DNA from 3 places in the Colwellia sp. SU-HH01172 genome. Region 2 is predicted to be linked to each of the others. Evidence: predicted binding sites of a transcription regulator. Region 2 holds the regulator's gene; each other region holds the start of a gene.
What was found. Region 2 encodes sigma-54, which starts transcription at its own class of promoters, with help from an activator protein. Its sites were predicted from a motif close to GTTGGCACGNNNNTNGNNT; they were not measured.
Positions count from the first base shown of each region.

Region 1: the regulator sigma-54 is predicted to act here: its motif matches at 679-697, upstream of AC27JP_RS03655 (EF-hand domain-containing protein).
Region 3: the regulator sigma-54 is predicted to act here: its motif matches at 832-850, upstream of fliE (flagellar hook-basal body complex protein FliE).

Region 1 is NZ_BAAJMB010000001.1:814,952-817,226, reverse strand. It holds gene AC27JP_RS03660 (HAMP domain-containing sensor histidine kinase) at 1-413, opposite strand, end outside; gene AC27JP_RS03655 (EF-hand domain-containing protein) at 776-1,078, shown strand; gene AC27JP_RS03650 (hypothetical protein) at 1,181-1,531, shown strand; gene AC27JP_RS03645 (fumarylacetoacetate hydrolase family protein) at 1,593-2,204, shown strand.
Region 2 is NZ_BAAJMB010000001.1:1,121,342-1,123,616, reverse strand. It holds gene ptsN (PTS IIA-like nitrogen regulatory protein PtsN) at 1-49, opposite strand, end outside; gene hpf (ribosome hibernation promoting factor) at 81-368, opposite strand; gene AC27JP_RS04955 (RNA polymerase factor sigma-54) at 406-1,917, opposite strand; gene lptB (LPS export ABC transporter ATP-binding protein) at 1,983-2,275, opposite strand, start outside.
Region 3 is NZ_BAAJMB010000001.1:675,388-677,662, reverse strand. It holds gene AC27JP_RS03025 (sigma-54-dependent transcriptional regulator) at 1-645, shown strand, start outside; gene fliE (flagellar hook-basal body complex protein FliE) at 901-1,242, shown strand; gene fliF (flagellar basal-body MS-ring/collar protein FliF) at 1,296-2,275, shown strand, end outside.

The DNA of each region.
Region 1 (2,275 bases), 310 kb from region 2:
TCAACAATATCTGTTACCGTTTTTGCATAGCGATTGGCTAATTGTTGTAATTCGGCATCGCTACTGGCAGTGATCAATTGCTGTGTTATTAGAAGAAGTTGTTGGCTCTGTTCGAGATAGCTTCCTGCCAGAGCAAGATCTCTTAACACTAAGTATTGTGCGGCATTACGCTCCATTTTTATTTGGCTACTTTTTAATAACTGTTGATTATCGAGCAACTTAGTTACATCGAGAATAGCCCCTTCACTTTCTTGCGCTAAGGTATTCACTTGCGAAGCACCAAACAATAACGCCAATACCAGCGGAATAGCAACCAAGCTAAAGCCCAATAAGGTTAACGATTTTATCGACAGATTTAGTGTCGGTACGCGTTTTTTTCGCTGTTGAGCACGTTGAGTTTTATTTGTTTTCACGTTTGAGCTTTTGCCATCTTTTAATTCGCTTAGGTACGGTATTAGTGTTAGCTAAATTCTCCTAAAAAACAATAGTGTCTCTATTTGGATACAGATATCGTATTGGGTTTTTAGGTTGTTAAGTATTTGATTTTAAATTTAAAAATTTGATTTTCATCTGTGTGTTCATCAAGTATAAATATCTTTTTAATTATACTGTTGCTGATTGGCTACAGTAAAATATCTCATCAGCCATTAAAGCTGTTTTATATCAATAGCTTGCAATGTTGGTACAGCATGTGCAATGCCAACATCGTAATGTGGCACTTGCCATTGTAGGCATATTTATTGATGTGCTGTTAATTAACTAGAAGGATTCAAACATGAATAATATTAGCTTAAAGAAACTCTCAATTACTGTTGTTGTTGCATCATTAGCATCAAACATCGTATTTGCTAACAATGACATCAGTACAGTGTTGACGAAAGTAGAAAAACCATCTTCATTTGCTAAATTGATCAGCAAATATGATAGCGACAAAAGTAATACCTTAAGTGCTAAGGAACTAGCAAATAATGACAAGCTAAGTAAGGATTTCGCTAAAGTTGATGTTAATGGCGATAAACAAATTAGCGAGAAAGAGTTTAATAATTATCTTGAAAGCATGAAAAAATCGCTATCGTAACTATGTCGCTTGCTGGTTAACAGCTCCCTTTTTTGCCGACTGTCAGCATTCGTTCCCAGCTAAGCAGTCGGCCTTTTTATACTGAAATTTAAGGCCCCCAACATGAATAATCAGTCTACCCCAGAAACCTTGTCTCGCTACGTGCAAATTGATAAATGGATTTTTGAAGTGAAAGCCGTGCGTGCAATACGCGTTGATGACTTTGGCAAACCTTACTCTGCTATTGCCAATTTTACTCTTAATGGCAACAGTGCTTATATCGACGGTTTGTTAACGCGAGAAGAAGATGATTTTACTCGTGAAGATTACCAAACCTTTGTTAAAATGTCGCAACAATTAGAAGTGAAAAGTGTTAATTTCGACCGTTTTAAGCAACGTCGTAGAGTTTCGGATACGGTAAAAGTAACGCCGATAAATAGTCAAAAACCAGAATTGAAATTGGTAAAAGCATAGCAAGGTATCGAGTTTAGTTGATATAATATTAGCGGGTATAATTATTTGAAAGGGCTGTCAAATGAACTCGATTAAAGTCGATGCAGGCTATATGACTCCATCTAAAATTGTTTGTGTAGGAAGAAATTATGCCGAGCATATCAGTGAATTAGGGAATGAAGTTCCTGATAATATGGTGTTGTTTATAAAATCGAACGCCGCGATAGGAAAACAATTGTTGGCCTATCACCAAGAAGCTTTGCATTATGAAGCAGAACTTTGTTTTTTGTATCAGCAAGGAGGCTTTTTTGCTGTCGCAATTGGTTTAGATTTAACCAAAAGAGCTTTGCAATCTCAATTGAAAACTGATGGATTACCATGGGAGCGGGCAAAAGCTTTCACTGGCTCAGCACTGTTTAGTGACTTTGTTTCGATCGAGTCAGCAAAAGAAAATTTTACTATCGAGCTTGATGTTAATGGTCAGCGTCGACAAACTGGCTCAGTCGCTATGATGCTACACTCTCCGCAACAAATTTTAGCTGAAGTTTTGTCGTTCATTGACTTAGAAGACGGTGATATTGTTATGACAGGCACACCTTCAGGTGTTGGTGAGGTTGTCGCTGGCGATGTTTTTCACGGGCGGGTACTGCAAGCTGATACGATATTAGTTAGCCAAGAATGGCAGGCAAAGTAATACTAGCGTGGAATTATTCTTATTTTGCATTATTGCTCGAAACATAAATATGAGAGAATGAGATTATTAAT
Region 2 (2,275 bases):
GTGCTGCACATATTGTGCAGTCCGGGGTTAAGATGTCTTGCAACTTCATAATTACTTCAAAGACCTAATGCGAAGAGACGTTAATGTTTGTTTATTTTGCCTTTATATTTCAATATTTGCCGATCTAACTTATCAATCAGTGAGTCAATAGAAGCATACATGTCATTATTTTCTGCTTTGGCATGAACTTCACTGCCACTTAAGTGCACGGTTGATTCCGCTATTTGATTAAGTTTTTCTACGGTTAAAACTACATGAACATTGTTGATGTGATCAAAATGTCGTTCTAGTTTTTCAAATTTTCCATTGACATAATCACGTAATGAATCGGTAACATCGACATGGTGTCCGGTAAGATTAATTTGCATATGCGTCAATCCTCTTTTGCGGGTTAATAAACCAAACCTATAATAGGCTTTTACGTTGATTCGATGGTGGTATCGAGAGCGACTCTCGATATTTTGCAATGGTACGCCTTGCTACTTTAATGCCTTGTTCCGCTAAAATATCTGCCATTTTACTGTCACTGAGTGGTTTGGCGGGAATTTCTGCCGAGACTAATTTTTTAATTAACTCGCGAATAGCAGTTGATGAGCACTCGCCGCCATTTTCGGTACTAACATGGCTTGAGAAGAAATATTTTAATTCAAATATGCCTCTAGGCGTGTGCATATATTTTTGCGTGGTAACGCGAGAAATGGTTGATTCATGCATATCAACGGCTTCAGCAATATCGTTTAATACCATAGGGCGCATGGCTTCTGGGCCATGTTCAAAGAAACCTTGTTGGCGTTGCACAATACAGTTGGATACTTTTAATAAGGTGTCGTTACGACTTTCCAAGCTCTTAATAAACCATTTCGCTTCTTGCAGATTAGAACGAATAAATTGTGAATCCGTCGACGACTTCATAGAACGTGACATGGCGGCATATTGCTGATTGACCGACAGCTTAGGTGCAGTGTCAGGATTTAATTCTACTGTCCAACGGCCGTTTTTCTTTTCCACTGAAACATCAGGAATTACGTATTGTTCTTCACTCTTAACAACGCTATCGCCAGGGCGAGGGTCTAAGGTTTGAATAAGACGTATCACTTCGCGTAATTGCTCTTCTTTTAAACGCAACTTACGCATTAATTGCCGGTAATCGCGATTACCCAATAAGTCAATATACTCACTAACTGCGAGTTTACTTTCTGCTAACCAAGGGGTATCGCTTGAAAATTGATTCAATTGGATCAACAAACACTCTGGAATTGAGCGGGCGGCAACCCCTATAGGGTCAAAGACGTTAATTCGTTTTAGCACCACCTCGACTTCATCAAGTTCAAGGTCTTCAATGCCGACACTTTCTAAAATTTCTTCAGCCGAAACAGTTAAATAACCCGCTTCGTCAATCGCTTCAATAATGGCAATGGCAATGGTTTTATCGGTTTCGGTAAAAGGCGTCAGTTCCATTTGCCAAATTAGGTGATCTTGAATTGAATCTTTGGTTTCACCTTGATAGGTATAATCTTCAGAAGCAGGACCAACACTGCCACTGCTAGTACCAGCGCTGAAATTATCATCCCAGGTGGTGTCATTATTCAATTCTTCGGGGATATCGGTTTTTGCTAAGCCTTCGGCAGAGCTAATTTCATCGATTGTTGGCGCTGAATCTTCACTGCCATCTAGAGATGCTACTTCACTGTTGTTGTCACTGGCGTTGGCCGAAAATGCTTCTTCTAAATTATCAGGCGTACTTTCCGATGAAGTCGTTTGGTTTTCATCCATTTCAAGTAACGGATTACTTTCAAGTGCTTCTTGAATTTCTTGTTGTAAATCCAAGGTCGACAATTGCAACAGCTTAATTGCTTGCTGCAATTGGGGAGTCATAGTTAACTGTTGTCCGATACGGAGCTGCAGAGTAGGACGCATTTAGTTTTTCTTTTCCCTGTTACTATTTAGTGCAATATTATTTTGCTTTTAACGTATGCCAATAACTATAGCGTGAATTGTTCGCCAAGGTATACATCTCTTACATGCTGGTTTGCGAGAATTTGATCCGCATCACCTTCTGCAATAAGTTCGCCGTGACTAACAATATATGCGTGTTCACAAACATCGAGCGTTTCACGGACATTGTGATCGGTAATTAAAATGCCAATGCCACGTTCTTTTAAGTGTAGGATAATTTTTTTTATATCACCTACTGAAATTGGATCAACACCGGCAAAAGGTTCGTCAAGTAAGATAAATTTTGGATCGGCGGCTAATGCCCGGGCAATTTCAACGC
Region 3 (2,275 bases), 450 kb from region 2:
ATGGACCTTGGCTTACAAGCGAAAATATTGCGAGTATTGCAGGAAAGAGAAGTTGAACGCTTGGGTGGACGCAAAACGATTAACTTAGATGTTCGAGTGATCGCCACCAGTAATAGAGACTTAAAAGAGGCGGTTAGTGAGGGGATCTTTCGCGAAGATTTATATTATCGCCTAAATGTTTTTCCGTTAACTTGGTTACCATTAAATCAACGTCGTGATGATATTGTACCATTGGCCCAGCATTTGATTGCTCGCATCTGCCAAAAAGACGGTAATGTCATTCCAGAGTTGACCTCAGCTGCACGCAGTAAATTGTTTGCTTACGATTGGCCAGGTAATGTACGTGAACTGGATAACGTAGTACAACGAGCGCTTATTTTGCAAAGTGAGCGCTGTATAGATGCAGGTGATCTACTTATTGAAAACTTTGAACCTCCGAAAGCGCAAGATACTGCAATGCCAGCAGCCAAAGATGACAAGTTAGGTAGCGAGCTTAAATTACAAGAACATCAAATTATTTTAGATACCTTACATGCTTGTCGAGGTAGTCGTAAGGATGTTGCAGAGCGCTTAGGTATCAGCCCTCGAACTTTACGTTATAAAATTGCTCGAATGCGTGACAGTGGTATCCAAATTCCACTTTAGCTGTACTTTTCAGTTTTAGTTAACCATACCCGCGAAGATTTTAATCATGGCATAAAAAACAACCTGAAATAGGTTGTTTTTTTGTTTGCTTTTTATAACATTTATTAAATCGTTTGTTATTGATTTTTATGCTGTTATTAAGTGATTTTAAGTGGGTTATGGATGTAACTTACTGCGTTTTCCTCCCTTGGCACTATGCTTGCTTTATCCATTAATAATATTAGGTAACAAGAAATTGACGCAAGTGAGTTAATTATGGATATCAAAAGCAATTCTCTATACGCCCAAATGCAAAGCATGTCGATGGAAGCCATGGGTAATCGCTTACCTATCGGTGAAAGTGCCATGGGTACACCTGCGGTTAGCAAAGCGGGTAGCGATTTCGGCAGCCTGCTAAAAGATGCTGTTAATACCGTTAATGATTTACAAAAAGACACAGGTGCAAAGCGTACAGCCTTTGAAATGGGTGATCGCAGTGTTACACTTGCCGACACTATGATTGCGGCGTCAAAATCAGGTATTGCCTTTGATGCAACCGTTCAGGTTCGTAATAAGTTTGTTGAAGCTTATAAAGAAATTATGAGTATGCCGGTATAGCTGCTCAGTTGTTAATTGAAAAAAATAAAACAAACGTTTTGCGGAGAAAGTAAGTGGCAGATTCAACAGACAACACAGGAATTATGCTGGCAGATGGCAACAATGACTTAGTTGCTAATGACAGTGCAGACAGTGTCGTTGGCGAACAAAAGTCAGGTTTAGCAGGAGCTATGGGCAATGTTGACTTTTTGCGTCAAATTACCATCGTTATGGCATTGGCAATATGTCTTGCCATCGCTATTTTTGTCATTATGTGGGCGAATCAGCCTGAATACCGTATTTTAGCTAAATTACCAACAGAACAACTTATCAAAACCATGGATACGCTTGATGCCAATGGTTATAAAGATGCTTATCACCAAGAAAATAATACCATTTCGGTACAAACTGACGAATACCAAGCCATTAAATTAATGTTAGCGCGTGAAGGGTTAGGAGAAAGCCCAACAGAAGGCGCTGAGATCATCATGCAAGACATGGGTTTTGGTGTTAGTCAACGTCTTGAAACTGAACGATTAAAGCATTCACGCGAGCAACAATTAGCGCGTACTATTGAAGAATTACAAAGTATATCGCGTGCTCGTGTACTGCTAGCTATTCCACGTGAAAATGTTTTTGCTAAACGCGCCAAAAATCCATCGGCCACGGTTGTGTTGACCATGCAACGAGGTCGTTTATTATCAGAAGAAGAAGTCGACTCTGTGGTTGATATTGTTGGCTCTGCCGTGCAAGGCTTAACACCGAACCGAGTGACAGTAACAGATCAGAATGGTCGCTTACTTAATTCCGGCTCACAAGATTCCGTATCGTCTCGTTCACGTAAAGAATTTGAAATTGAGCAAAAACGTGAAAAAGAATACATGGATAAAATCGATTCGATTTTGATCCCTGTGGTTGGTTTAGGTAATTATACCGCGCAAGTTGATGTCGCGATGGACTTTACCAATACCGAGGAAACACAACGTCGTTATAATCCTGACTTACCCGCACTTCGCAGTGAAATGAAAGTTGAGGATAACACCATAGGTGGATT